DNA from 2 places in the Rahnella sp. PD4 genome. Region 1 is predicted to be linked to the other one. Evidence: predicted binding sites of a transcription regulator. Region 1 holds the regulator's gene; the other holds the start of a gene.

Evidence for each region. The regulator sigma-54, encoded in region 1, starts transcription at its own class of promoters, with help from an activator protein. The targets are predictions, from matches to a motif close to GTTGGCACANNTTTCGCTNT.
Region 2: the regulator sigma-54 is predicted to act here: its motif matches at 10,468-10,487, upstream of hycA (formate hydrogenlyase regulator HycA).

Annotation. Positions count from the first base shown of each region.
Region 1 covers NZ_JBLZQF010000007.1:95,202-110,373, reverse strand. Annotated here, with positions in the region: gene npr (PTS phosphocarrier protein NPr) at 1-93, opposite strand, end outside; gene rapZ (RNase adapter RapZ) at 90-944, opposite strand; gene ptsN (PTS IIA-like nitrogen regulatory protein PtsN) at 1,012-1,494, opposite strand; gene hpf (ribosome hibernation promoting factor) at 1,593-1,880, opposite strand; gene rpoN (RNA polymerase factor sigma-54) at 1,904-3,337, opposite strand; gene lptB (LPS export ABC transporter ATP-binding protein) at 3,439-4,164, opposite strand; gene lptA (lipopolysaccharide ABC transporter substrate-binding protein LptA) at 4,171-4,728, opposite strand; gene lptC (LPS export ABC transporter periplasmic protein LptC) at 4,706-5,275, opposite strand; gene kdsC (3-deoxy-manno-octulosonate-8-phosphatase KdsC) at 5,272-5,838, opposite strand; gene kdsD (arabinose-5-phosphate isomerase KdsD) at 5,855-6,841, opposite strand; gene ACOZIO_RS17615 (calcium/sodium antiporter) at 6,861-7,838, opposite strand; gene mlaF (phospholipid ABC transporter ATP-binding protein MlaF) at 8,146-8,949, shown strand; gene mlaE (lipid asymmetry maintenance ABC transporter permease subunit MlaE) at 8,965-9,747, shown strand; gene mlaD (outer membrane lipid asymmetry maintenance protein MlaD) at 9,751-10,302, shown strand; gene mlaC (phospholipid-binding protein MlaC) at 10,344-10,979, shown strand; gene mlaB (lipid asymmetry maintenance protein MlaB) at 10,976-11,290, shown strand; gene ibaG (BolA family iron metabolism protein IbaG) at 11,459-11,713, shown strand; gene murA (UDP-N-acetylglucosamine 1-carboxyvinyltransferase) at 11,781-13,040, shown strand; gene degS (outer membrane-stress sensor serine endopeptidase DegS) at 13,116-14,183, opposite strand; gene degQ (serine endoprotease DegQ) at 14,270-15,172, opposite strand, start outside.
Region 2 covers NZ_JBLZQF010000002.1:652,076-667,247, forward strand. Annotated here, with positions in the region: gene yghU (glutathione-dependent disulfide-bond oxidoreductase) at 1-787, shown strand, start outside; gene yghX (YghX family hydrolase) at 840-1,745, opposite strand; gene ACOZIO_RS07570 (DNA polymerase III subunit theta) at 1,901-2,101, shown strand; gene ACOZIO_RS07575 (LysR substrate-binding domain-containing protein) at 2,112-2,993, opposite strand; gene ACOZIO_RS07580 (carboxymuconolactone decarboxylase family protein) at 3,098-3,421, shown strand; gene ACOZIO_RS07585 (tautomerase family protein) at 3,444-3,848, shown strand; gene ACOZIO_RS07590 (DUF4865 family protein) at 3,848-4,390, shown strand; gene flhA (formate hydrogenlyase transcriptional activator FlhA) at 4,395-6,479, opposite strand; gene hypE (hydrogenase expression/formation protein HypE) at 6,596-7,618, opposite strand; gene hypD (hydrogenase formation protein HypD) at 7,611-8,783, opposite strand; gene hypC (HypC/HybG/HupF family hydrogenase formation chaperone) at 8,783-9,061, opposite strand; gene hypB (hydrogenase nickel incorporation protein HypB) at 9,052-9,843, opposite strand; gene hypA (hydrogenase maturation nickel metallochaperone HypA) at 9,875-10,219, opposite strand; gene hycA (formate hydrogenlyase regulator HycA) at 10,580-11,047, shown strand; gene ACOZIO_RS07630 (4Fe-4S dicluster domain-containing protein) at 11,195-11,824, shown strand; gene ACOZIO_RS07635 (proton-conducting transporter membrane subunit) at 11,821-13,725, shown strand; gene ACOZIO_RS07640 (respiratory chain complex I subunit 1 family protein) at 13,736-14,689, shown strand; gene ACOZIO_RS07645 (NADH-quinone oxidoreductase subunit C) at 14,734-15,172, shown strand, end outside.

The DNA of each region.
Region 1 (15,172 bases):
TTCAAAGCTCTGCACCAGTTCAAACAATTTCATTGCCGGTCGGGCGTGCATGCCTAACCGGTTTTTGATTTCTACCGTTTGTTTCACCGTCATGATTTGCGTTTTTCCAGCGTGCGATGGCGGGACTGCACATTCTTCCCGCGGGAACGGAAATAGTCGGCCAGTTGCTCTGCGATGTACACCGAACGGTGTTTACCGCCGGTACAGCCAATGGCGACGGTCAGATAGCTGCGGTTGTTGGTTTCCAGCATTGGCAGCCACTGTTCGAGGTAGCTGCGGGTCTGGTAGATAAAGTTATGCACTTCAGTATGACGGTCGAGGAACGCTGCCACCGGCTTATCAAGGCCGGTCATCGGACGCAGTTTCGGATCCCAGTGCGGGTTTGGCAGAAAACGGACGTCGAAGACGTAATCCGCATCAATCGGTATGCCGTGTTTGAAGCCGAAGGATTCGAATACCATGGTCAGTTCGCGCTCGCGTTTACCCAGCAGACGGGTACGCAGCATTTCTGCCAGTTCATGAACGGACATTTCGGAGGTATCGATGATCAGATCCGCCGACGAACGCAGCGGTTCGAGCAGATCGGCTTCTTCATCAATGGCACTTTCGAGGGACAAATTTTTGCTGGAAAGCGGGTGCAGACGACGGGTGTCGCTGTAACGGCGGATCAAAGTATTACGGTCGGCATCAAGGAATAACAGCTGCGGCGAAAAACTCTCCGGCAGTTGTGACATCGCATGCTCATAAACTTCGGGTGTTTCCGGCATGTTACGGACGTCAATGCTCACGGCCGCTGACGTATTACGTTCAACGAGTGTCTGGGCAAGCTGCGGCAATAACACCACCGGTAAATTGTCCACACAGTAAAAACCCATGTCTTCTAATGCCCGTAGGGCAACCGACTTCCCGGAACCGGAACGGCCGCTGACAATCATCAGCACCATGGTGACACTCCCCTGGCATTCAGTGTTCAGAATTCATTTTCCCGGCACCGTACCGGGAATCAGCAATTTATTCGTTTTCAGTCATTATCTGGAACAGTTCTTCGTCGCTTTGCGCACCACGCAGACGGCGACATACTGTTTTATCAGCTAATTTCTTCGCGACTAAAGATAATGTATGTAAATGGGTTTTACATTGATCTGCCGGTACCAGCAAGGCAAAAAGCAAATCTACCGGCTGATTATCGATGGCGTCAAAAGCAATCGGCTGTTCAAGCTGAATGAACACGCCAACGGCACGTAAAGTGTCTTCTTCCAGCTTACCGTGCGGGATGGCGATCCCGGCACCGATCCCGGTGCTCCCCATACGTTCGCGGGTCAAAATAGCGTCGAAAATCACCTGTGGCGACAAATTTAATTGTTTGGCGGCCAGCTCGCTGATGATTTCCAGTGCGCGTTTTTTGCTGGCGCAATGAACGCCGCTTTTGGTGCATTCGGCATTAAGCACCGACGTTAATTGCATTGCAGTATCGTTAATCATGTCATCTTTCACTTTTGCGCTGTTTCACCCTTAAAGCTATATCGGCTCGTTTCCCGAAGGTCACAAGCCGATGCCCGAAGGTTTGTAGCACAGGGTTGGCTACATGAATGTCAGTGCTGTTTCAGTTTGTCTTTATGTTTATTCAGCTGTCGGGCCAGTTTATCAACCAGCCCGTCAATCGCTGCGTACATATCCTGATGTTCCGAGGTGGCATGTAATTCGCCTCCGTTCACATGCAAAGTGGCTTCCGCTACTTTCTGCACCTTTTCCACGCTCAACACCACATACACCTGATTAATCCTGTCGAAATACTGCTCGAGCTTAGCCAGTTTCGACGTGATGAACTCTCTCAGGGGATCCGTGATCTCAATGTGATGTCCGGTAATGTTGAGCTGCATAATGTCTTCCTTCTCTGTTGAGGTCAAACTAACTGTTTACGTTGGTTTGAGGGCGGGATGGACAAAGACTCTCGGTATTTGGCGACAGTCCGGCGCGCAACCATAATTCCCTGATCGGAAAGCAGGGTTGCTAACTTGCTGTCACTGAGCGGTTTTACAGGATTCTCCGCTGCGATTAATTTCTTCACCAGCGCCCGGATCGCGGTTGACGATGCCTCGCCGCCGCTGTCTGTACTGACATGGCTGGAGAAGAAATACTTCAGTTCGAAAATACCACGCGGACTGTGCAGGAACTTTTGTGTCGTCACGCGTGAAATCGTCGATTCGTGCATTTCCACGGCACTGGCAATATCGGCCAGCACCATAGGTTTCATAAATTCTTCACCCAGTTCAAAGAACGCCTGCTGCTGCTCAACGATGCAGCGCGTCACTTTCAACAGCGTGTCGTTACGGCTTTCCAGGCTTTTAATTAACCACTTGGCTTCCTGCAGATTGCTGCGGATAAATTGCCCGTCGCTGTCGCTGCGTGTGGAGTTACCCATCGCGGCGTACTGCTGGTTAATCTTCAGACGCGGAATGCTGTCGGAATTGAGTTCTACCGTCCAGACCCCTGACACTTTACGCACCAGCACATCCGGGATCACGTATTCGGATTCGCCGGTATTGATCGACTGACCCGGACGCGGATCCAGAGACTGGATCAGAAGCATCGCTCCTTTGAGTGTATCTTCTTTTAACCGGGTTGATCGCATAAGTGCGCGGAAATCATGGTTCGCCAGCAAATCGAGATGTTCGCTGATGATAAGACGGGCTTCAGTGATGAAAGGCGTGTCAGTGGCATATTGAGACAGCTGGATCAGCAGACAATCGCGCAGGTCACGTGCTGCCACCCCCACCGGATCAAAACGCTGAACGCGTTTAAGCACGGCCTCAACTTCGTCCATCGTGATGTTTTCATCACCGACGCTTTCGAGGATGTCTTCAAGGGAGACGGTCAGGTAACCGGTGTCATCCACCGCATCGACAATTGATGTGGCAATCGCGGCATCAGTATCAGAAAACGGCGTCAGCTCAACCTGCCACATCAGGTAATCCTGAAGGGTCTGGGTGGTTTCACCCTGATAAATGGGCAGCTCGTCGTCGCTGTAATCATTACCGGTACCGGACGGCGTGCCTGCGGTGTAAATCTCATCCCAGGTCGCGTCGAGCGGCAATTCTTCCGGCATATCTTTTTGCTCGAGCGCCTCGCGGGTGTCTAACCCCTCGCTGTCGGTGGCTTCTACCGAGTCGATTTCTTCATGAAGGTCAGTTTGTTCCAACAGAGGGTTGCTCTCCAGCGCGAGTTGGATCTCCTGCTGGAGCTCAAGCGTGGACAGTTGCAACAAGCGGATGGCCTGTTGTAACTGGGGAGTCATAGCCAGTTGTTGGCTGAGTCTGAGTTGCAAACCTTGCTTCATATCTTGGCTTAATTCCGTTGATGAGTGAAAACGGCAACACTTCTGTCAGAGACGGCCTGTTTCAGTGTAGGTGGAAACAGGCACGGTTCCGGCGGCACAGATCACAGACGGAATTCTTCACCAAGATAAACACGTTTAACTTGTTCATCAGCAAGAATGTCGGCTGGCGTGCCGTGGGCAATCAATTTCCCCTGACTGACAATATACGCGCGTTCACAAACGTCGAGTGTTTCGCGCACGTTATGGTCAGTGATCAGTACGCCGAGGCCGCTGTCACGTAAATGCTCAATGATTTTTTTAATGTCGATAACGGAAATCGGGTCAACCCCGGCGAACGGTTCATCCAGCAGGATGAATTTAGGGTTTGCTGCCAGCGCACGGGCAATTTCCACACGACGTCGTTCACCACCGGACAGTGACTGACCGAGGTTATCGCGCAAATGAGAAATATGGAACTCTTCCATTAATTCATTCGCGCGGTCATTACGCTGTTCTTTGGTCAGATCATCACGGATCTGCAGCACCGCCATCAGGTTATCAAATACACTGAGACGACGGAATATGGAGGCTTCCTGCGGAAGATAACCAATACCGCGACGGGCGCGGGTATGCAGCGGCAGCAGGCTGATGTCTTCATCATCAACGATGATACGGCCCGCATCGCGCTGGACAATGCCCACGACCATGTAAAAGGTGGTGGTTTTACCCGCACCATTTGGGCCCAATAACCCGACGATTTCACCCGAGTTGACCATCAGGCTGACATCTTCAACGACCTTACGGCCTTTGTATGCCTTGGCGAGATTCTCTGCGATTAATTTAGCCATAAAATATCAGTTACTCTTTTTGGTCGGCTGGCCGCCCGCTGCAGGCGTTTTTTGTTGCAGCTGCGAAGGGACCAGAACGGTCGTCACACGGTTACCCTTATCACTAAAAGCTTCCATTTGCTGTTTCTGTACCAGATAAGTAATGCGGTCGCCTTTCACATTGCTGTCCAGTTGCTCAAGGTAAGCATTGCCGGTCAGCGTGACGAGGTCATTTTCCACTTCGTAGCGGACTTTCTGGGCATGGCCTTTTACCGGCTTACCGTTGTCCTGCATCTGATAGAACGTCACCGGGTTACCGTAACCTTCTACCACTTCTTTACCGGACACACCCTGCGGACGTATCACCACCACTTTATCGGCTTTAACCTGGATCGTGCCCTGATTCACCACCACATTGCCGGTAAACGTCGCGGTATTGGTGTTGACGTCAAGTGCCTGATTTGCCGAGTCAATGGTGATCGGTTTCGTTGTGTCGTCTTTTAAGGCAAATGCCGGAACGCTGACGGCTAACAATGAGCTGACGATCAGAAGATCACGGATTTTATTTTTTGCTTTGAATTTCATAGGAAGTCGATACCTTTTCGATCAGCTCTGCTGTTTTATCACGCAGATTACCACGCATTTTCATGCCGTTAGATGTAAAACCTGTACCATAAAGCGTCACTTCATCGTCTGAGGCAACGTCCTGTGTCGTCAGGTTAACCTGTGCATTGTCCGTTTTGATTCTTTGCAGCTGTGATGTCTCAGGCGTCAGGCTATCGGCCTGCACATGCCCATAGAGATAAAGCATCTTATCCTGAGTCAGTTTCGCTTTATCGGAACGTAATACCCAGGTGGCTACTTTGTTCTTGTCATACATGGTCGCGACCGGATGAGTAAACCACGACACCTGATCCGTGGTGTAATATTTTACCTCGTCTGACACCAGTTTATACGTCAGGCTGCCCATCGGGTCATATACCATCGTAACGGTGTGGGAAGTCTGATAAGTCGGATCCTGATCGTTAACCACCTGCGGAACATCATCGCTGTTGTCAGACAATGACCAGCCAATCAGCACCAGGACAATGGCGGTAAGCGCCAGAATAACCCAAAGTTTTGCTTTACTCATATCGACAGCCCTTTGGCGTCCTCCAGCTTGCCCTGCGCCAGCAGAATCAAATCACACAGTTCGCGAACTGCACCACGCCCGCCAGCGATACGGGTAACATAATGCGCTTTTGGTAACAAAACAGGATGTGCATCCTGAACCGCCACAGAAAGACCCACTTCGGCCATCACCGGCCAGTCAATCAGGTCATCACCAATGTATGCCACTTCTTCGGCCCGAAGAGACAGTGTATCTAACAGTTCGCGGAAGGCCAAAAGCTTATCCGACTGGCCCTGATACAAGTGGCGAATACCCAGAGTTTTAGCGCGATCTTCCAGTAATTTTGCATTGCGGCCTGTAATAATCGCGACTTCGATGCCGGATGTCAGCAGGCAGCGGATACCGTAACCATCGCGAACGTTGAAACTTTTCAGCTCTTCTCCCTGATTTCCCATATAGATCAGGCCATCAGACATGACGCCATCGACATCGCAAATCAGCAGGCGGACCGCTTTCGCCCGTTCAAGCACTTGCGTACTGACCGGACCGTAGCAGGTTTCCGCCAGGGCTGCGCTATTACTCATTTAGGGAATTCCTCAATTAAACTACGCCAGCGCGCAGCATATCGTGCATATGTAACACACCCAGCAACTGGTCACCATCAGCAACCATCACACACGTGATGTGTTTGTCCTGCATTAAATTCAGCGCATCAACTGCCAGCAGTGACGGACGTACGCGAATGCCGCCTGTCGTCATCACATCCGCAATTGATGCCGTATTGATGTTGACACCCATATCAAAGATGCGTCGCAAATCCCCATCGGTAAAAATCCCTTCGATTTTCATCAAATCGTTGCAGATAACCGTCATGCCCAGATTTTTACGGGTGATTTCCAGCAACGCATCCCGTAACGACGCCTCGCGGCTGACGTGCGGGATCTCATCTCCGGTGTGCATGATATCGCTGACGCGAAGCAACAGCTTGCGACCCAGTGCTCCGCCAGGGTGTGACAGGGCGAAATCTTCCGGTGTGAACCCGCGAGCTTCCAGCAGTGCGACAGCCAGAGCATCGCCCATCACCAGCACCGCTGTGGTGCTGCTGGTCGGTGCCAGCCCCAGCGGGCAGGCTTCTTTGGGCACTTTTACACAAAGATGGACATCCGCCGCTTTTCCCATCGTGCTTTCAGGGTTAGACGTCATGCAGATAAGCGTAATGCCCAGGCGTTTGAGTACCGGAATCAGCCCCAGAATTTCATGGGCTTCACCGGAGTTGGAAATCAGAATGACGACATCCTGCTTTGACACCATGCCCAGGTCACCGTGGCTGGCTTCACCGGGATGCACAAAGAAGGCCGGCGTGCCTGTACTGGCAAAGGTGGCGGCCATCTTACGGCCAATATGACCGGATTTGCCCATGCCCATGACAACGACTTTGCCATTGCAGGCGAAAATTTTTTCGCAGGCGCGGGTAAAATCACCGTTAATGTATTGATCTAACTGCTCAAGTCCTTCACGTTCTGTTTTCAGTACATCACGTCCGACGGCCTGAAAATCAAAACCGGGGGCGAAGGTATCGTTAGCCATAGTCGGTTCCTGACAGAGTTCAGAAGGCAATGCTGTCTGGTAACAGGAACAGCACTGCCATATAGGCGATAAATCCACACAGCAATAATGCACCGGCTAAATGGCCGATACGGTGTTTACGCATCAGGCATAGCCCGGAAAGCACCACGCTGACCGCCAGCATGACCCAATAATCGCGATGAAATGCGTCCGGGTTGAACGAACCTGGTGCCACCAGCGCGGGTAATCCCAGCACCAGACAGGTATTAAAAATGTTTGCGCCAATGATGTTACCCAGCGCAATGTCATCTTCGCCTTTGATAGCACCGGCGATAAAGGTCGCCAGTTCCGGCAGACTGGTACCGATGGCGATGACCGTCAGGCCGATCACCAGTTCGCTGACACCCAGATAACGCGCGATGACGGTGCTGTTATCAACGATCATGCCCGATGCCAGGGGCATGATGATAAAGCCCAGCGCCAGCCATAAAAATGCGACCGTATTGCTGCTGTCTTGTGGAAGTTCGGACATTTGCTCATAGGTCAGCGTATCCAGGCCTTCTTTTTCGGCAGCACGGGCGATTTTTATCACCAGCATCATGAACACGCCTGCACTGGCCAGCAACAAAACACCATCAAGCCGGCTGAGTTCTCCGTCGCTTAACAGAAAACCACACAGAGCCGTGACCAGTAACAATAATGGGAGTTCGCGGCGTAATATATCAGAACGAACGGAAAGTGGATGAATCAGGGCGGCACCGCCCAAAATCAGAAGAATATTAATGATATTCGAACCAATGGCGTTTCCGATGGCCAAATCCATCTGATCGTTGATAGCCGCGGTGGTGGAAACGACCAGTTCAGGAAGAGATATTCCGACGCCGACGACAGTCATACCAATTACCAGCGGGGAGATGCCTATCGAGCGTGCCAGCACTGCGGCTCCGTACACCAGACGATCAGCGGCATACACTAACAGTAACAAGCCGACAATCATCAGTACGATAGCGAGAAGCATGAAACATCCTTTATTGGGTATAATGCGAGGTTCGTTGCCTTTACGGGCAGGCGATTCCTTCGTCAACATGAGCTAAGGCGACATTTTGTCTGAAAACAATGCCACCAGGTTCCTGTATGTTAGACGATGAAGGCTTTTAATTTAAAATGGTAATTGGTTGATTTTGACCATCTGTGGCTGAAAAGTAAATCGATGGCAACTTTGGTAACGAAACCGGGGTAAGTTTTTGTAAAAATACCAAAGTTATACGATACCCTGTGCGTGTCAGACGTATTCTTAGCGAAAGCATTCCGAAGGGAAAAACTGAATGAGTCAAAGCGAATCGAATCTGGTTGAGATCAAAGGCATGAGTTTCGTGCGTGGCGATCGTCCCATTTTCGAAGAGATAAATATGACAGTGCCGCGTGGCAAAGTCACCGCAATCATGGGGCCTTCGGGGATCGGTAAAACCACCTTGCTGCGTCTGATCGGCGGTCAACTTACGCCCAACAACGGCGAAATCTGGTTCGACGGCGACAACATTCCGACATTGTCCCGTCGCAAGCTGTACGAGTCGCGCAAGAAAATGAGCATGTTGTTTCAGTCCGGTGCATTGTTTACTGACCTGACTGTGTTCGAGAATGTGGCGTTCCCGTTGCGTGAACACAGCAAATTACCGGAGGAATTACTGCGCAGTACGGTGACCATGAAACTGGAAGCGGTAGGGTTGCGCGGTGCCGGTAATCTGATGCCTGCCGAATTGTCCGGTGGTATGGCGCGGCGCGTCGCACTGGCGCGTGCCATTGCGCTGGACCCTGAGCTGATTATGTTCGATGAGCCTTTTGTGGGGCAGGATCCGATCACCATGGGCGTTCTGGTCAAACTGATTGATGAGCTGAACCATGCGCTGGGCGTGACGTGCATTGTGGTTTCCCACGACGTGCCTGAAGTCCTGAGCATTGCTGATTATGCCTATATCGTGGCCGCACAGCATGTCATCGCAGAAGGTACGCCAGAGGAGTTGCAAAATAATCCTGATCCGCGCGTTCGTCAGTTCCTGGATGGTATTGCCGACGGACCGGTGCCTTTCCGTTTCCCGGCCGGTGATTACAAAACCGAGTTGCTCGGATGATGGAGTTCTCTGCTTATGTTAACTAAGGCACTCGCCTCAGTCGGACGTCGCGGGATAAACACCTGTGCGTCTTTTGGTCGTGCCGGACTGATGCTCTTTCGGGCATTGGTCGGTAAGCCGCAATTTGCCAAACAATGGCCGCTGCTGATCAAGCAGCTTTACAGCGTTGGCGTACTTTCCCTGTTGATTATCCTGGTTTCCGGTTTGTTTATCGGCATGGTGCTTGGCTTGCAGGGGTATCTGATTTTAACCACCTACAGCGCTGAGGCCAGCCTCGGTATGATGGTGGCGCTCTCTTTACTGCGCGAGCTTGGACCGGTGGTCACTGCACTGCTTTTCGCCGGGCGCGCGGGTTCTGCGCTGACCGCTGAACTGGGATTGATGAAAGCCACCGAGCAAATCTCCAGCCTGGAGATGATGGCCATTGATCCGCTGCGCCGCGTTGTGGCACCGCGTTTCTGGGCCGGTCTGATTTCCATGCCTTTGCTGACGGCGATTTTTGTTGCCGTGGGGATCTGGGGGGGATCGCTGGTGGGAGTGGACTGGAAAGGCATCGACAGTGGTTTCTTCTGGTCAGCGATGCAAACTGCCGTAGACTGGCGGACCGACCTGCTTAACTGTCTGATTAAAAGCCTTGTTTTCGCTATCACCGTGACCTGGATTGCATTGTTCAATGGCTATGATGCGATACCGACGTCCGAAGGGATTAGCCGGGCAACGACACGTACTGTGGTGCATTCGTCACTGGCGGTGCTGGGATTGGATTTTGTGCTGACAGCACTGATGTTTGGAAATTAAACCATGCAAACGAAAAAGAGTGAAATCTGGGTAGGCGCATTTTTAATCATCGCTTTGATTGCTGTGATCTTCCTGTGTCTTAAAGTGGCCGACATCCGTTCAATCGGCTCCGACCCGACTTACCGTATTTCTGCTGACTTCGACAATATCGGTGGCCTGAAAAGCGGTTCACCGGTCAAAGTCGGTGGCGTGGTGATCGGCCGCGTCAGCAGCATCACGCTCGATAAAAATTATTCTCCACGTGTAGAAATGGATATCGACCAGAAATACAACCAGATCCCGAGCACCAGTACGCTGGCGATCCGCACGTCTGGTCTGCTGGGCGAGCAATTCCTGGCGTTGAATATTGGTTTTGAAGACCCTGAAATGGGAACGACTATCCTTAAAAACGGTGGCGTTATTCAGGACACTAAATCAGCGCTGGTTCTCGAAGACCTGATTGGTCAGTTCTTGTATAAGAGTGGCGATGGTAAGGCTGATCCTGACGCAACGGCGGCACCTGCAGGGAATGCTGCACCTGACGCCAATACGGCGCCGCAACCGGCTGCCCATTAACAATTTGCCATCACGGATTCTCCATAAAAGAGGAAATAAGTATGTTTAAACGTTTAGTGATCGCTGCACTGCTGGTGGTTATGGCTCCGCTGGCGAATGCCGCCGTGGACAAGACCAATCCTTACAGCGTGATGAATGAAGCGGCGAGCAAAACCTTCACCCGCCTCAAAACCGAACAACCGAAAATCAAGCAGGATCCTAACTATCTGCGCCAGATTGTTCGTGAAGAATTGTTGCCGTATGTGCAAATCAAATACGCCGGCGCGCTGGTGTTAGGCCGCTATTACCAACAGGCGACACCTGCACAGCGCGACGCTTACTTCGCGGCGTTCTCAGACTACCTGCAACAGGCTTACGGCCAGGCTCTGGCGATGTACAACGGCCAGAACTATACGGTGCAGCCTGAGCAGTCCTACGCAGGTAAAGACATCATTGCTATCCGTGTCACGATTACCGATCCGAACGGCCGTCCTCCGGTTCGTCTGGATTTCCAGTGGCGTAAAAACAGCCGCACCGGCGACTGGCAGGCTTATGACATGATCGCCGAAGGCGTCAGCATGATTTCGACCAAACAGAACGAATGGGCAGATATTTTGCGCCAGAAAGGTATTGATGGCCTGACTGAGCGCCTGAAACAAGCCGCTGCTCAGCCGATCACGCTGGATAAACAACAATGAGTGAAGCCCTGCGCTGGGAATCGCAGCCGCCGCGACTGTCGTTGCACGGTGAGTTAGATCGCGAAACGCTGGTGGCATTCTGGGATGTACGCAAAAAGCTGATGCCCGGCGTGACCTGTCTGGACGTCTCCGGGCTGGCGCGTGTTGACTCTTCTGGCCTGGCTTTGCTGGTGCATTTACGCGAGGAAGCCAGTCAGCAGGGGATCACGCTGACGATTGCGGGTATCACTGACAGGCTGAGAACACTGATTGCTTTGTATAACCTTCAGGACATTATTCCGTCGGAGACCACGACTTGTTCTGTTGAATAAATAGTTGAGCAGTTCCCGTGGGTTAGGCTGTGGGATATGAAGCGTTATCGGTATGTCCATAAAGCCCCTGTGCGAAACTCTTCGTCAGGGGCTTTTTCGTGGTTTAAGAATTGCGCCAATCCCTATAAGATATCGGGCTGTTATGATTCTTCAGAAGAATAGATCCCTATGGAAACGAGTGAAATTAAAGACGTGCTGATGAAGGCATTGGCACTGGACGAAGCCCACATTACTGGCGATGGCAGTCATTTTCAGGCCATTGTCGTTGGTGCGATGTTTGATGGCATGAGCCGCGTGAAAAAACAACAGACCGTTTACGCGCCGCTGATGGAATACATCGCCGACAATCGAATCCACGCTCTGTCTATCAAGGCTTATACCCCTGAAGAATGGGCGCGTGACCGTAAACTGAGCGGTTTATAAGACTGCCGGCGTTCCGGCAGCTTCCTCCTATCTGACCTGTCGTTTTAATAAATAGAGAGCAGTCATAATGGATAAATTTCGTGTACAGGGTGGGACTCGCCTGAGTGGTGAAGTCACTATCTCTGGTGCAAAAAATGCAGCACTTCCTATTTTGTTTGCCGCACTGCTTGCTGAAGAACCTGTTGAACTCCAGAACGTTCCTCACCTGAAAGATATCGATACCACCATCAAGCTGCTGAGCCAGCTGGGCACCAAAATCGAACGTAACGGTTCTGTTTTCGTTGACGCCAGTGCGGTGAATGAGTTTTGTGCGCCGTATGACCTGGTAAAAACCATGCGTGCTTCCATCTGGGCGCTTGGCCCGCTGGTGGCGCGTTTCGGCCGCGGCGAAGTTTCTTTACCGGGCGGCTGTGCTATCGGTGCACGTCCTGTTGATCTGCATATTACGGGTCTGGAACAGTTGGGCGCGACCATTGTTCTGGAAGAAGGCTATGTGAAAGCCTCTGTCGATGGCCGCCTGAAAGGCGCGCACATTGTGATGGATAAAGTCAGCGTGGGCGCAACGGTCACTATCATGAGCGCGGCGACCTTGGCTGAAGGCACCACCATTATTGAAAATGCCGCGCGTGAGCCGGAAATCGTCGATACCGCGAATTTCCTCAATACACTGGGTGCGCAAATTACCGGTGCGGGTACCGATAAAATTACCATCGAAGGTGTTGCCCGTCTGGGCGGCGGGGTTTACCGCGTGGTGCCTGACCGTATCGAAACCGGCACCTTCCTGGTGGCGGCGGCGATTTCCGGTGGCAAGATTACCTGTCGCGAAGCCCGACCTGATACGCTGGATGCCGTACTGGCAAAATTGCGTGAAGCCGGTGCCGATATTGAAGTGGGCGAAGACTGGATCAGTCTCGATATGCATGGCAAACGCGCCAAAGCAGTGACCTTCCGCACCGCGCCGCATCCGGGCTTCCCGACTGACATGCAGGCGCAGTTCAGCTTGCTGAACCTGGTAGCAGAAGGTACAGGTGTGATCACCGAAACCATCTTTGAAAACCGTTTCATGCACATACCTGAACTGATCCGTATGGGCGCACACGCTGAAATCGAAGGCAGCACCCTCATTTGCCATGGCGTTGAAAAACTGTCTGGCGCTCAGGTGATGGCGACCGATTTACGGGCCTCTGCAAGTCTGGTTCTGGCGGGTTGTATTGCCGAAGGTGTGACCGTGGTTGACCGTATTTATCACATCGATCGTGGCTACGAGCGTATCGAAGATAAACTGCGTCAGCTGGGTGCAAAAATCGAGCGCTTTAAAGGCGAGTGATTCATAACGCCTGCGCAATAAAAAAGCCGGAAGGGGAAACCTTTCCGGCTTTTTCGTTTCTGCAATGAATGGTTGTCAGTGGTCAGGGTATTCCTGCACGGTAACCTGCAATGTCAGTTTCTGACCATCACGCATAATTTCTACCGGAATGACGGTTCCCGGACGAATTTCTGCTACCTGATCCATGGTCTCGATAGCGGAAACGGCCGGTTTGTTGTTGACGTTAATAATCACGTCTCTGACCTGCATACCCGCATTTGCCGCCGGGCCATTTGGCGTGACTTCGTTCACCACAATTCCCTGAATATGATCCAGCCCGCTGTTCGGCCCGTGCAGAGGGGAAACTTCACGCCCGCTGATCCCGATATAACCCCGAATAACACGGCCATCACGAATCAGCTTGCCCATGACTTTTGTCGCCAGTGCGGTCGGGATAGCAAAGCCGATGCCTTCCGGCGTGGCGCCGTCATTACTTTGGTCAAAGGACAGCGTATTAATCCCCATCAGTTCCCCGAGCGAATTCACCAGCGCACCGCCGGAGTTCCCCTGATTGATCGAGGCATCGGTTTGCAGAAAGTTCTGGCGGCCGGACGGGCTGAGGCCAATACGACCGGTGGCGCTGATAATGCCCTGTGTGACTGTCTGACCGAGGTTATAGGGGTTACCGATTGCCATCACGACATCACCGACATGCGGGGTACGATGTGGATTAATCGGGATGACCGGCAGATTTCCGGCGTTGATTTTCAGCACAGCCAGGTCAGTCAGGCTGTCAGAGCCGACCAGCAACGCTTCGAATACGCGGCCATCCTGCAAGGCGACGATAATTTGATCGGCATTATTGATCACGTGTTTATTGGTGAGGATATAGCCGTTGTCATTCATGATCACACCGGAACCCAGTGTGCGGATGGCCAGTTCGTTCTGTGTACTGTTACCCATGTTGCGGTTATAGACATTCACCACGGCCGGAGCAGCATGGCGGACGCCTGAGTTATAACTGACGGGTTCTTCGCTGTTCTGGGCGAAGTTTTTGTCAAACAGCGGTTCTGTGATGTTTTTACGCAACATAGGTACCGCCGCCAGCAAAATGCCAGCAACAATCAGGCCGATAACAGCGGATCTCAAGAGCTTAACAAACATGGGTGTATGGGATGCGAGATAAAAGTGAGGGAAGAATAGCATGACTTAATCGGACGCAGCAGCACCTGCGTCCGATTTTCAACGCTTTACGGCATGAATAAGTAGATATTTTGTCCTTTACGCAAGATGCTCAGTGCGATCAGGTCCGGTTTGCTTTCCAGAATTTTGCGGAAGGCTGCCAGATTTTCGAGCGGCTCGCGGTTGACACCAATAATCACATCACCTTTTTCAAGGCCGATCTGGTCCGCCGGCGTGCCTTTCTTCACGTCATCAACATGCACACCTTGGGTCTTTTTATCGGTGGTATCACTGAGCGTCACCCCCTGTAATGCCGGATTGAGTTTCTCAATGCTGACTTCCACGGCAGGGCTTTTATCCAGCGTGACACTGACAGTCATCGGTTTGCCATCGCGCAGCAAACCAATCTGCATCGTGACTCCCGGGCCGGCAGTGCTCACTTTCGCGCGTAACTCAGCAAAGCTGCTCAGCGTTTTACCCTGCAGGGTAATCAGCACGTCACCCGGTTTAATACCGGCTTTTGCCGCTGCCGAATCCGGCAACACCTCGTTGACGAAAGCGCCGCGCTGGCTGTCGAGTTTGAATGCCTGTGCCAGTTCCGGTGTCATTTCGCTGCCGCGGATCCCCAGCAGGCCGCGTTTCACTTCGCCAAATTCAATCAGCTGATGGCTGAGATTCTTCGCCATGTTCACCGGAATAGCAAAACCGATACCGACACTGCCACCCTGCGAGGAAATGATGGCGGTGTTGATACCAATCAGTTCACCTTTCAGGTCGAGCAGCGCGCCACCGGAGTTACCGCGGTTAATCGACGCATCAGTCTGAATAAAGTTTTCCAGCCCTTCAAGGTTCAGGCCGCTGCGGCCAAGGGCAGAAACAATGCCGGATGTCACGGTCTGGCCGAGCCCAAACGGATTACCCACGGCAACGGCAAAATCGCCTACACGCAGGTTATCGGAATCCGCCATCGT
Region 2 (15,172 bases), on a different contig from region 1:
GTTCTCGAACATCAACCGTCCGGTAGCGGGCCCGACGCATGAAAAAACGCTGCCGGTGGGTAAACACCCGCTTCAGCTTTATTCTCTTGGTACGCCGAACGGCCAGAAAGTGACAATCCTGCTGGAAGAGTTACTGGCGCTGGGCATCAGCAGTGCGGAGTACGATGCATTTATTATCCGCATCAACGAAGGTGATCAGTTCTCCAGCGGCTTTGTTGACGTTAACCCGAACTCGAAAATTCCGGCGTTGCTGGATAACTCCACCACCCCGCCGATCCGAGTGTTTGAATCGGGCAACATCCTGCTTTATCTGGCAGAGAAGTTCGGCAAATTCCTGCCTGAAGATCTTGCCGGTCGCACCGAAACCCTGAACTGGTTGTTCTGGCTGCAAGGGTCCGCACCCTATCTTGGCGGCGGTTTCGGCCATTTTTATCACTACGCGCCGGTCAAAATCGAATACGCCATTAACCGCTTTACCATGGAAGCCAAACGCCAGCTCGACGTATTAGACCGTCAGCTTGCCGGACACCGTTATATTGCCGGTGAAGAATACACGATTGCCGATATCGCCATTTTCACCTGGTACGGCAGTCTGGCACAGGGCGGTCTGTACGAGTCTGCTAAATTCCTCGACATCCAATCCTATAAGCACTTCCAGCGCTGGGCCGCCGAGGTCGCAAGCCGTCCGGCGGTTAAACGCGGACGCATTGTGAATCGCACCTGGGGCGATGAACAGCTGGAAGAGCGCCATGATGCTTCGGATTTCGACGGCATCCTGAAATCATAACAGGCGTCTGAAACAAAAAAGAGCGGGGGTTTTACCCTCCCGCTCTTTTCTTTTATGCACTTTCTGTCGGTAATTCGAGGTATTTTTTAAACCAGGCAACGGTTCTTTCCCACGCCAGATCGGCTGCCGCTTTATCATAACGCGGCGTCGAATCGTTGTGAAAACCGTGGTTAACACCGGGGTAAATATACGCTTCATAAATTTTATCATTGGCCTTCAGCGCCGCTTCATATGCCGGCCAGCCTTCGGTAATCGGCTTATCCAGTTCAGCATAATGCAGCAATAACGGCGCTTTGATGCGCGGCACATCTTCCGGTTTCGGCTGGCGTCCGTAGAATGGCACGGCAGCAGCAAGTTCAGGGTAAGCCACCGCAGCCGCATTCGCCACACCTCCGCCGTAACAGAAACCGGTGATACCCACTTTGCCGGTGCCGGTCCCGTGGTGCATCAGAAATTCTACCGCCGCGAAAAAGTCGTTCATCAGCTTGGTCGGATCGACATTTTTTTGCAGTTCGCGCCCTTTTTCGTCATTGCCCGGATAACCGCCGACCGAACTCAGTCCGTCCGGTGCCAGCGCCACAAATCCGGCTTTCGCTACCCGCCGCGCAACATCTTCGATATACGGATTCAGCCCGCGATTTTCATGCACCACCACCACGCCGGGCACTTTGCCGGTCAGGTTGGCCGGACGTACCAGATAACCTTTCACGCTGCCGTGCCCCTGCGGTGACGGATACTGAATGTATTCCGCCACAATATCCGGATCGGTGAAGGGTACCTGTTCGGCATAGGCATAATTTGGCGTCATCAGCGTCGTCAGTGCAGCCAGCGACAATCCGCCCGCCACAAACTTCGCCGAGAGATCAAGAAACTCACGTTTGGTCATTTTGCCGTGCACGTAGAAATCAAAGTATTCGAGGAGTTCAGGCGGGAAATCTCTGGCGGTCATTCGGGTCATCTTCAGGCTCCGTTCCGGACAAGTGAAGAATAAATAATGGCCTGTTTTTGACGATTTTGTAAACCAACGGTGAAATTGAGACCTGATCTGAGCCGGGAAGCAAAACCTTTCGCCCGCTGAGAATGCTAAACTGCAAGCAGTCAACAGGAGATACCATGAACAAAACACTCGCAGGGCTGAGTAAAGAAGAGATGGATAAAGTGAGTGCCGGGCTGGCGGCCGGGACTGTCGCGGTGCGTGAGCGCAATAATCTGCCAGTCAACGCAGATGAAGTGGAGATGGAGCAGCCGGAACATCTGCGTGCTTATTTTCGCGAACGTCTGGAACATTACCGTCAGCAACCGGTTAAAAAGTAATTACCGCGGCTCAGTATTGCTGCGTAAAGAAGCCGATAATGGCCTCCCTCAGGCTGGCGGCCGCCTCGCCCGGCGGCGTCAGGCTCTGGTGCAGGCTGATCCCCACGTCACCTGGCGCGGGGAATTCCCTTAAAATTCTGACGGTTGCCGGTACACCGAAATCCGTACGCACGGTGACCCCGAGCCCGGCCGACATCGCTGCCCAAATTCCGCTCAGACTGCGGCTGGTGAAGGCTATACGCCAGGCAATCCCGGCGTTATCCAGTGCCGTCGTCGCGGCATTACGCATCAGGCATGGCGCTTCGAACACCAGTAAAGGCACGGGTTCGCCGGTTTCCTGATAATGCGTCAGGTTGAAATTTTCAGGGCCAATCCAGCGCAACGGCACACGTCCGAGCGACCGGCTTGACGGGAAAAGCGACGTTTCATCAGCCTGCCAGCACACAGCCAGATCAAACTCGTTATGCCGGATCCCGTCCAGCAGTTGCTGATTACGGGTAATACTGGCCGAAACCTGCACCTGCGGATGCGTGCGGGTGAATGTGCCGAGAATGGCCGGTAACAAGGTTTCGCCGAAATCCTCCTGCATGCCCAGATTCAGGCTGCCACTCAGCGCGCCGGCAAGCAGCACGGCACTGGCCTCATCATTCAGGCTGAGGATCCGCCTCGCATAACTGAGCATCACTTCGCCGCGTCCGGTCAGGATCAGGTGCCGTCCGGATTTCTGTACCAGCTCCGTGCCCGCCTGTTGCTCCAGTTTTTTCAGCTGTGCGCTGACGGCAGACGTTGAACGCCCCAGCCGGTCAGCGGCCAGCACAAAGCTCCCCAGCTCAATGCCGGTAACAAAACTGCGCAAGGCTTCTGAATCAAAAGTGACCGGTCTTTTCGCCATGCTTAATCATCCTGTTTTTATGGATTAATACTGCTGATATTTTCGATATTCAGGATAATCATAACGCCTTATGCTCCTTTTCACACCGAAAAAAGGAGCCTGATATGAGCACAACCTCTTCCCAAACGCAGACGCTGGATACCATGTCGCGCCTGACACCCAAACTGGCAGAACTGACGGAACAGGTGTTATTCGGCGATCTGTGGAAACGAAATGAACTGTCTGCGCGTGACCGCAGCCTGATCACTGTTGCCGCACTGATTGCCCTCAGCCGCAGTGAACAACTGCCTTTTCATCTGGATCTGGCGGTCAGCAACGGTGTCACACATACCGAACTGTCGGAAGTGATCACTCATCTGGCGTTTTATGCCGGATGGCCCGCCGCCGCGTCTGCCCTGAGCCGCTTCGCCGCTCTCAATGATCAGTAACCAGTAACCGGAGGAACCGACGATGCCTTTTACCCGAATCTCTTTACCTGCTCACCGCGCGGACGCCTGGCAGAACGCCATTTCAGCCACATTGCAGGAAACACTGGTTGATCACTTTTCCGTGCCCGCAGAGGATTGTTTTCAGCTGTTCGAACCGGCGGTCCGCCGCCAGCGGGTGATCAGTCCCACCTATTTAGCGGGCGAAAATGACCGGCGTTCGGACGATTTTTTGCTGTTTCACATTACGGCAGGTAAACCGCGTAACAGTTATCAGAAACAGCAACTGTTCCGGCATCTGGCCGAAAAGCTACACATCACGCTGGGCATTTCTCCGGCTGATGTGATGGTGGTGGTGAGTTTTACCCGGCCGGAAGACTGGTCGTTCAGTCACGGAGACATGTTCAGCATCCCGCAGGGAGCCGCCTGATGATTGCCATGCAATACAGTTTTACGCTGCCCGCAGATTACGACATGGACATTATTGAAAAGCGCATTGCCGATAACGGATACCGGACTGATGGCCTGGCGGGGCTTATTTTCAAAACGTATCTCTACGCCCGCCGTGACTGCCCGCAAACCGGCAGTACAGAAAATATCTACGCGCCGTTTTATCTGTGGCAGGACGTGTCAGGCATGAACCGTTTTATTTCAGGAGCGGGTTTTCAGGGTGTCGCCAACGCCTTCGGCTGGCCGCAGATCCGGGTTTATCCGGTGCTGGCAGCAAAAATGAGTAATGATGTCGCACAAGCGGTTTACGCCAAAAGAGAGATAACGGACATCGCACCGTTCAGTGATCTTGCGCCATTAGCTGAGGAAAACATCAATGACAGGCTGATCGACGTCACCGCCTGGGATACAACAAACTGGAAGAAAATACATTTTACAGCAGGGAGAAACCCGCTGGCAGGCGGTGGACAGAATTACCGCATCGGCCACATTTCATTGTCCGGTGCGGTAAAAGCAGTCTGACCGGTTAATGCGCGGCGATGCCTAATTTCTTCATTCTCGACAACAGTGTCGTGCGTTTTAACCCCAGACGTTGCGCCGCGCCACGCGGACCGGCGACCACGCCGTTGGTTTCTTTAAGTACCTGAAGGATGCGTTCGCGCTCGTCTTCCTCACTCAGGTGCGGAGCGGACGCAATATCAGGCGCGGAGGCCACCGGCACCGGCTGCGACACCGGCAACGGGTAATTCAGTTCAGGAAGTTGTAAATCCAGCACCGTTCCACGGGTCAGCAATACGGCGCGTTCGATAACATTTTCCAGCTCGCGCACGTTGCCCGGCCACGGCATCCGGCTCAGTAACCGTAAGGTCTCGGCCGGAATACTGTCGATGGTGCGTTTCATGCGTTTGGCGATTTTATAGGTCAGGAATTTCACCAGTTGCGGAATGTCTTCAGGGCGTTCACGCAGCGGCGGGATCACAATCGGGAAGACATTCAGCCGGTAATACAAATCACTGCGAAACTCTTTATCCGCCACCATCTGACGTAAATCGCGGTTCGTTGCTGCAATCATCCGCACATCCACCGATATCAGTTTATTGCCGCCGACACGTTCAAACTCCTGCTCCTGCAAAATGCGCAGCAGCTTGGGTTGCAGTTCAACGGGGATTTCACCGACTTCATCGAGGAATAACGTGCCTTTGTCAGCCAGCTCAAAACGGCCCATACGTTGCGCGGTGGCACCGGTAAACGAGCCTTTTTCATGGCCGAATAAATCGCTTTCCATTAAGCCGGCAGGCATGGCTGCGCAGTTCATTTTCACCATCCGCTGATCACGACGATCCCCCAGATTATGGATCGCACGGGCGATCAGCTCCTTACCGGTGCCGGTTTCGCCGAGGATCAGCACCGAACAGTCACTTTTCGCTACGATTTCCACCTGTTTCAGTACTGCTGACATGCTGGAGCTGCGCCCGACAATGTCGCTGAAATCCGGATTATTGCTGTTGATCTGCTCGGTGAGATACAGATTTTCGTGTTGCAGTTTCTCCTTCAGGCTTTTAATTTCCTGATAGGCCAGCGCGTTATCCACGGCAATCGCAATGCGTTCGGCGATCTGCTGTAACACCCGCAGGTTAGCGGAATTGAAGTTATCCGGCTGGCACTGTGCCAGTTTCAGAACGCCCAGCGTTTTATGACCAAAACGTAACGGCAGAATGCACAGGGTTTTGGTCTGATCCCGCCATAACAGCTGGAACAATGTGCTTTCATCATCCGGCTCTTCCGCAGCCCGCACATTAGTCAGCAACATTTCGCCATTTTTCATCACCTGCTGTTCCAGTGATCCGTCGAGCGACATGCGCGACTGTTCACGCTCCGCAACGTGCGTCTGCACGTAATGGGTCGCGTAAACACTGGCTTGTTCGCTGTCTTTATCGGCATCACACAGCACAATGCTGATGGCGTTAATGTGGAAGAAGTGGTGAATAGTCTTGGCGATTTCACCGGTCAGTTCGTCGAGATCCAGCTTGGACAGGACGGCATTGGTGATATCGACCAGAATACGGAAATCATCACGTTCATGGCGTAGCAGCGATTGCTGGAGCAACGCGTTTTCGCGCAACTGGATTTGTTCGACCGCAATGGCAGCCAGCGTGCAAAGGTCATAGAGACCATTTTTGTCTTCCTCACTGAACGGGGTCGCATGCTGACGGGTAAATTCGCAGCCGCCCAGCAACCCGGAAGAAGCCAGTAAAGGGACCAGACAATAATCGGTAAACGCCGGATACAGATTCAGCGCAGCCAGCTGAGGATAGCGAAGATGCAGCGCTTCGCTGCGCCAGACCTGCGTTTTGGGATTCTTCAACAGCGCATGCACCGGGCCTGTCGCCAGCAGCGTTTCATCCTCATAACTGACCGGTTGATGATGAGGATCGATACCATAAAAGCTGACGCGTTCACTGTTATTGTCGAACAACACCAGTGTTACGGCTTCCGCAATACCGGCAGTCTGAATCACCTGAGTCAGGGTTTCCAGCAGCGATGTCATGGTCTGCTGCAGCAACAAGGTGCGCGTCAGTTCCAGTAATCCTTTGTGTTTTGTGGTGCTCATTGTTGCACTCTGCATAGCGTTGGCTCTGGATAACGTGATTTTGGAAACAAGCTTTTTTAACCTCGGAGAACAGCGAAAATTCTACCCCTTTCGGCGCAGTCAGCCCCCTGACGAGATCAACAAATGCGAGGTAAGGGCTCCGCGTGGGGCAACATTAGCTGGCGGGAAACCCCCAGTGCGCCGCGCAGACACACCTGTGGATTGACCGTCACCTCACCGATCGTCGCAGCACCGGCTCCGAGCGGATGGTGGCGTAACAGCTTCAGCACTTTTTCTTCGGCCCCGGCGGATACCACCACCACCAGTTTGCCTTCGTTGGCAAAGTTCAGCGGTTCCAGTCCCAGTAATTCGCAGATACCACGCACTGCGGGTTTAACCGGCAACGCAGTTTCGTCGATGGCGATCCCCAACCCACTGGCGGCGCTGAATTCATGCAGAATTGCATTCACTCCGCCGCGTGTGGCATCGCGTAAGGCATGGACACCGGCCAGCGGTCGCAGCGGTGCAATCATCGGGGCCAGCACTGCACAGTCACTTTCCACGCCCAGATCCATCCCCAGATTTTCCCGCAAATTCAGGATCGCCGCACCGTGATCGCCAAGCGTCCCGCTGACGATGACTTTATCCCCCGCTTTTATCATAGCGGCGCCCCAGTTCACGGCGGTTGGGATCACGCCTATTCCGGCCGTGTTAATGAAGATTTTATCGGCTGCCCCACGCTGCACGACTTTGGTGTCACCGGTCACAATGGCAATGTCCGCCTCCCGTGCCGTCTGCGCCATCAAACTTACTATTTTCTGTAAGTCATCCAGCGCTAATCCTTCTTCCAGAATAAAGCCGCAGGAAAGATAGGCAGGTATCGCACCGCATACCGCCAGATCGTTCGCCGTGCCGCACACCGCCAGCTTGCCGATATTGCCGCCGGGGAAAAAGACGGGGTCGATAACGTAACTGTCTGTGGTAAATGCCAGCCGGTCCCCCAGGGCATTCAGGCTGGCAAGCGACAACCGGGCGCCGTCTTCCTGTTCGTTAAGCCAGGGATTATCAAACGCACTGAGGAACATATGTTCGATCATCTGCTGCATGGCACGGCCGCCGCTGCCATGCGCCATAGTGACGACGTCTTTGCGATCACTCATCCTGGCTTACCTTCTGTTTTATCTGTTTTTGCGGCGGTTTATTCGCACTCGCCGTTTCCTGATAACGGTACTGATACCATGCCGCACATGCACCTTCGGAAGACACCATCAGCGCACCAAATGCATTCTGTGGCGTACAACCGCTGCCAAACAGCGGACATTCATGTGGCTTACAGCGCCCGGTCAGGACTTCACCGCAACGGGAGCGGGGATCGTCTGCCACCGGCTGTGCCTGCGGATTAAAGCGCCGCTCCGCATCCATCGGGGCATAGGCAGGCGTCAGGGTAATTCCTGAGGCTTCAATCACGCCCAGGCCGCGCCACTCGCTGCTGCCGGAAAGCGTAAACACCTCCCGCATCGCTTCCTGTGCCAGCAGGTTACCCTCTTCCGGCACCACGCGGCGGTACTGATTTTCGGTTTTACACGATGCCTCGCAAACTTGTTCCACCAGCATCAGCACGCTTTGCAGCATGTCGAGTGGTTCAAAGCCGCTTATCACCAGCGGCTTGCCAAATTCTTCACTGATGAAATGATAAGGTGCGGTGCCTGTCACCATGCTGACGTGACCGGGTGCCAGAAAAGCGTCAATCCGCACATCATCCTGCGAAAGCAGGCTGCGTAAGGTTGGCATCAGACTGATGTGCTGACAGAACACACTGAAATTGGACAGGCGTTCGCGTCGCGCCTGTTGCAGCGTAACGGCGGTAACCGGTAGCGTGGTTTCAAAACCAAGGGCGAAAAACACCACCTGACGCGCCGGATTTTCACGCGCCAGTTTCAGCGTATCCAGCGGGGAATACACTACGCGTACATCAGCACCGCGTTCGCGCGCCTGCAAAAGCGAGCCATGCTGGCCGGGCACACGCAACGCATCGCCGAAGGTACAGAAAATCACCCCGGGGTGCGCGGCAATTTCGCAGCAGGCGTCAATCCGCCCCATCGGTAACACACACACCGGACACCCCGGCCCGTGAATAAATTCCAGTTGCGGTGGCAGCAGTTTATCCAGCCCGAATTTGAAAATGGCATGCGTATGACCACCGCACACTTCCATAATCTGCATCGGTTTTTCAGCGGTATAAGGCAGCAATGCCGCGCGCTGATGCAGCCTTTCAATCAGCGTTTTCGCCAGTTTCGGATCACGGAATTCATCAACAAAACGCATTATTTTGCCTCTCCCGCGCCGAGAAACAGGGCGACATCGGCTTCCACTTCTTCCATCGCGTGCAACGCAGCCAGCGTTTCCTGTGCTTCCTGTTCATCAAGTTTGCTTAATGCAAAGCCGACGTGGATCAATACCCAGCCGCCGATCAGCATTTGTGGCTGGCCGTCGCACACCAGTGCAATATTCACTTCGCGGCGCAGACCACAGACTTCTGCCCAGGCGTGATCGGGCTGCTGGTCGTGCAGTGCAACGATTTGCCCAGGAATGCCTATGCACATCGTTGCTGCTCCAGCCAGGTCAGCCACAGATCCATGCCTTCGCCGGTGGTGGCAGAAAGCCGGATCACTTCAATCTGCGGATTAACCTGCCGCGCATTGGCAATGCAGGCGTCGACGTCAAAACTGACATACGGCAGCAGATCGATTTTGTTGAGGATCATCAGACGCGACGCCGCAAACATATGCGGATACTTCAGCGGTTTGTCCTCGCCTTCCGTGACGGACAGCACTGCCACTTTGTGCAATTCCCCCAGATCAAAGCTGGCCGGACACACCAGATTGCCGACATTCTCAATAAAAAGCAGACTGTTATTGTTAGGCGACAGCTGATGCAGCGCATCGTGAACCATTTGTGCATCCAGATGGCAGCCTTTACCGGTATTGACCTGAATCGCCGGTACGCCGGTGGCACGGATACGATCAGCATCATTCGTGGTTTGCTGGTCGCCTTCTATTACCGCACAGTCAAAATAGGGTGCCAGCCGGGTCAGGGTGCAGGTCAGCAGTGTCGTTTTACCGGAGCCGGGGCTGGACACCAGATTCAGGGCCAGAATGCCCGTTGCCGCAAAATGCTCGCGGTTGTGGGCGGCAATATGATTATTTTTGGCTAGCACATCCATTTCGATGTCCACCAGCCGTCGCGGCGCAAACGGCAGGCCGTGGTGGTGATCGTGGGAATGATCATGTGGATGAATGTGATCATGGGAATGTTGATGAACGTGTTCAGGGCTGACACCTTCAATACGAAGTTCGCCGCTGGCGCAACCACAGGTACTGCACATAGCTTTCTCCCCCGGGCATATCGGGCACCCGTTATTCGATTTCGATTCGTTTAATTTTCATGCCGTCATCGGCCACCACCCGTACATCACGCCCGCCACATTGCGGACACAGCAGCACACCAGGGCTGAGTAAGGAGATGTCCTGCTGGCAGCTGTAGCACCAGCTTTCTGCTGCCGGTGTCACGAGATGTAATTCACAACCTTCGGCGAGGGTTTCGCGACACGCCAGTTCAAAGCAAAATTCCACCGCTTCCGGTTCAACGCAGGAAAATGCGCCAATTTCCATCCATACCGCCGTAATTCGCCGGGCATTATTTTGTCGTCCAAATTGCTGCATTATTTCTACGGCATTCTGGCACAACGTAATCTCGTGCATTATTTCCCCTCCGGCAGGAGATTAATAAAGAGCGCATGGAAACATGAGTAGCAATATTGGTGCCAGAATTTTTCGACAGGTGTAAACAGGACTGAAAATCAAATAGCGGAATAACTCTGACATCGTCCGTCATATATGTCGAAATACAGTGCCTTCGACATGTCATCATGTTTTCCATGCGGCCCGGCATTCAGCACGGGAACTCCACAACCACATGATAATAAAGGAAATAAGCAATAAAATCCGAAGCTGGCACGTTTTATGCCAGTAGTGTTATATGCGCCGTATTTTCGTCGTCATTTTATGCATAAAGACGCACCGGAAAGGCACTTACGCACACCTCAATAACGGGTAATAACAATGAGCACTCTCAGTGAACTGACCAGCAAAGCGGATTACATAGCCAGTAAAAACAGCCACCTGAAGTTACAATGGCGCACGTATCAAAACAGCCTGATACAGGCAATAACTCATTCAAATAAAAAGATAAACCATGAATTCAGCTGCGGCGAAGATCAGGATATCCGCTTCACGCTGTTTAACCATTTTTCAGTCAGCATTCATCTCAGCGACGACTTCTACAGTCAGGATATCGTTTACAGCCTGAACATGGCACACAACGGTGAAGACCCTGTCTTCAGAGTGTTTGCACACGCCACGCTGAGCGAAGAAGGCCGGGTTGATGGCACCGTGGACATTAAAGATAAAAACGCCGTGCTTGAACATTATCTCAATAAAATTTCGGCTATTTATCAATGTATTTTTGACTCACTGAAAAGTAATCAGCCGATTCATTCCCAACTCGATAAATTACTCAGCCACGCCTGATTTACATTCGGAAATACATTACCCCTTCGGCACAACAGAAATATTTTTTATTGCCGAACTTTTACTGGGATCAATTCCGACATAAATGTCGAAATGTCAATTTAAGTGCCGATTTCGTCACCTTTGACGAAATACCAAGGAGACTTCATGAGCTTTAAAAATGCCATGAATCAATATGTGATAGCCGATGCGAAACTTTGTATTGGCTGCAATACCTGTATGGCCAGCTGTTCGCAGGAGCACCAGCGTCACGGTTTGCAATCTGCTCCCCGTTTACAGGTGATGCGTAACCGTCTGGATTCCGCGCCGGTGATGTGTCACCAGTGTGAAGATGCCCCCTGCGCACAGGTGTGTCCGGTCAATGCTATCACCCGTGAAAATGACGCCATTCATCTCAATGAAAGTCTGTGTGTGAGCTGCAAGCTATGCGGGCTTGCCTGCCCGTTCGGCGCCATTACCTTTTCCGGCAGCGCACCGCTGGATATTCCCCGCGACTGCAATACCCCCAAAGCCCTGCCCGCCCCGCGAGATCCACGGGCCGTCAGCCCGTTTCTGGATTGCGTACCGGGAGTGCGCGCGGTGGCGGTCAAATGCGATTTATGCAGCTTCAGCCCTGAGGGGCCGGCGTGTATCAGGACCTGCCCTACGCAGGCCATCACCCTGGTCACGGCCAGTCTGTCTGAAAACGCCAGTCAGCAAAAACGCCTGAATGCAATGAATGTATTTCCGGCCGGGCTGACTTCCTTTAGTGCGCCTGACACGGAGGCCAAACAATGACGGCATTATTAGCTTTGGATCCGGCGTCGCTGATGACGCTGGCAATGCTGGTCTGGGTTCTCAGCGGTATCGCCTGCGGATTGCTGGCCGGGGCTGCAAAAATCAGCAGTCTGATTTCAGGCACCGGCGGCATGATCGCATCGGTAGCCGTCATTCTTGCTGCGATTCTTATGTTGAGCAATGGCACATCAGTGACACTCACGCTGCCGGTTCTGCCTTACCGCGCCAGCTTCAGCCCGCTGAATGCGCTGTTATTACTGGCGATGTCCGTAACAGCCTTGTGCAGCAGCCTGTATGCCTGCGCCTGGCTGGCGAATGCCCGTCCGCGCCAGCGCGCCCGCACCGGTTCGTTATGTAATCTGCTGCTGGCAGCGCTGACCGCCGCCGCGATTTCCGCCAATGCGGCTGAACTGATCATGATGATGGAAATGGCCGCCCTGTGTGCTTATTTCCTGATCGTCCAGGCCGACGATGTGAAAAGCCGACGTGCCGGTCTGAATCAGTTTTTATCCGGCCGCCTCGGCACGTTGTGTCTGATTCTGGCGTTTGCACTGCTGCATCGCGCCGGTGGCAGTCTGGATTTTGAGGTGCTTCGCCACACAACGTTTACGCCGGGCACTAAATCTCTGGCATTCCTGCTGGCGCTGGCCGGCTTCGGACTGTATGCCGGAATTATCCCGCTGCACGCCTGGGTGCCGCAGTCGCATTCCAGCGCCCCCGCCCACGCCGCCGCTCTGTTCTCTTCTGCATTAATGAAAATCGGCATTATCGGCATCGTAAAAGTCGGTCTGGATCTGCTGGGTGCACCGCCACTCTGGTGGGGCCTGATGGTATTGCTTCTGGCGATCCTGACCGCATTTATCGGCGGTCTGTACGCACTGATGGAACATGATATCCGCCGTCTGCTGGCCTATCACACTCTGGAAAACGTCGGGATTATTCTGCTCGGCGTCGGTGGTGCCATGGTGGGCGTGGCACTGAATCTGCCGCTGCTGGCCTCACTCGCCCTGCTGGCCGGATTATTCCACCTGTTCAATCACGGGCTGTTTAAAACTGCGCTGTTCCTCGGTGCCGGTGAAATCGAAATGCAGACCGGCATTAAGGACATGGAAAAACTCGGCGGGATCGCCCGTCTGATGCCGTGGACCGCCGTGGCGATGCTGATTGCCCTGATGTCGATGGCTGCGCTGCCGCCGCTGAATGGCTTTGCCAGCGAATGGCTGCTCTACCAGTCTTTATTCCAGCTGAGCGCCAGTCATGTGTTTCTCGCACGTCTGCTCGGGCCGTTACTGGCAACCGGTCTGGCGCTGACCGGTGCACTGGCCCTGATGTGTATTGCCAAAGTCTTTGGCGTCACATTCTTAGGCTCACCCCGCAGTCAGGCGGCGGCAGAAGCCACGCCGGCCCCGAGGATGATGACGCTGAGCAGCGTATTGCTGGCGCTGTTGTGTGTACTTTCCGGTGTCGCCTCGCCATGGATTATTCCGCATTTTTCTGCCGTGGCCGCCTCGGTGCTGAATGCGTCTGTTTTACCGGCAGCTGCGCATGGCGTGGTGTTTTCTGACACGTCCGCCGTGTCTGCACCGATGATCGCGCTGCTGCTGCTGGGCATGCCGCTGCTGCCATGGATTATCGCGGCGGCATTGCGCGGCTCCCGTCTCCCAAACCGTTCACGCGGCGATGCCTGGGCCTGTGGCTACGGTCATTGCGCTGCCATGGTGGTGACGGCGACCGGTTTTGCTCAGCCGCTGCGCGTGATGTTTGCCCCGCTTTATCGTCTGCGTCAGCACATGACACCCGTGCCGCTGGTGGCTGCGCTGCACCGTGGCTGGCTGGGGGCTTTCTGCCGTCGTCTGGCGCTCATCGAACTGGCCGTGTTGCTGGTCGTGGCTTTTGCCTGAGGAACTGACTTTGAACTTTTCATTCTTACTCGCAGGTTCGTTGTGGCCGCTGGGGCTGCTGCAGGCCATTGCCTTGCTGGCGCTTGCGCCGTTGTTTGCCGGTTTCAGCCGCGTGATGCGCGCGCGGATGCACAACCGTCAGGGGCCGGGCGTATTACAGGAATACCGTGATATCGCCAAACTGCTGACCCGCCAGAGTGTCGCGCCCGCTGCCGCGGGTTCAGCATTTCGCAGCATGCCGTATCTGCTGACCGGCGGATTATTGGTGATCGCTACGGCCCTGCCGGTGGTCACGCTGGCCTCGCCAGTGGGAGCTGCGGGCGATGTGATCACCGTTATTTATCTGTTTGCCGTGGTGCGTTTTGTGTTTGCGATTGCCGGTCTCGATACCGGCAGCACCTTCACCGGTATAGGCGCCAGCCGTGAAGCGGTACTCGGTGTGCTGGTCGAACCGATCCTGCTGCTTGGTTTGTGGATTGCGGCACTGGTGGCCGGTTCAACCTCGCTGGGTGCCATTGCTGCCCGCGTACTGCACTGGCCGCTGTCCTCTTCCCTGACTCTCGTTCTGGCCGGTCTGGCCTGTGCATTCGCCACTTATATCGAAATGGGCAAACTGCCGTTCGACATGGCGGAAGCCGAGCAGGAATTACAGGAAGGCCCGCTGACAGAATATTCCGGCGCGGCGCTCGGCGTGCTGAAAATCGGCATCAGCCTGAAACAACTGGTGGTGTTGCAGTTGTTCATCGGTCTGTTCCTCCCGTTCGGGTTGACGGAACAGTTCACGCCGCTGGCCCTGCTGACGGCCGTGGTGTGGTGCCTGCTGAAACTGCTGATCGCGGTCTTTGTGGTCGCGCTAATCGAGAACAGCGTCGCCCGTCTGCGCTTTCTTAAAACTTCCCGCACCACCTGGGCGGGATTCGGGCTGGCGTTTCTGGCGCTGGTTTCCTGGCTGGTCGCAGGCTGACCTGACATTTTTCTTGTCCCGCTGCGGCGGGAAGAGGCCTTGTAATGAGTGAGTTTAATACCGCATTAAATCAAAACCCGGTCGGCAAAGAATATCTGGCCGCGCTGGCGAAACAGTTTCCGTCGGCAATTTTAGGCAGTGAATGGCAGACCGATACACAGGCAACCGTCACCATCCGGCTGAACTGGCTGCCGGAAGTCGTCGAATGGCTGTATTACCAGCAGGGTGGCTGGCTGTCCGTGCTATTCGGTAACGACGAACGGACGCTGTGCGGCAATTACGCGCTGTATTATGTGCTGTCGATGGAACGGGGCGTGAAGTGCTGGATCACCGTGCGCGCCGAAGTGGATCCCGCGTCCCTCGAATTTCCTTCCGTGACACCGCGCGTACCGGCTGCCGTTTGGGGCGAACGCGAAGTCCGTGATATGTACGGGTTGCGTCCGGTCGGGCTGCCGGATGAACGACGTCTGGTGCTGCCGGATG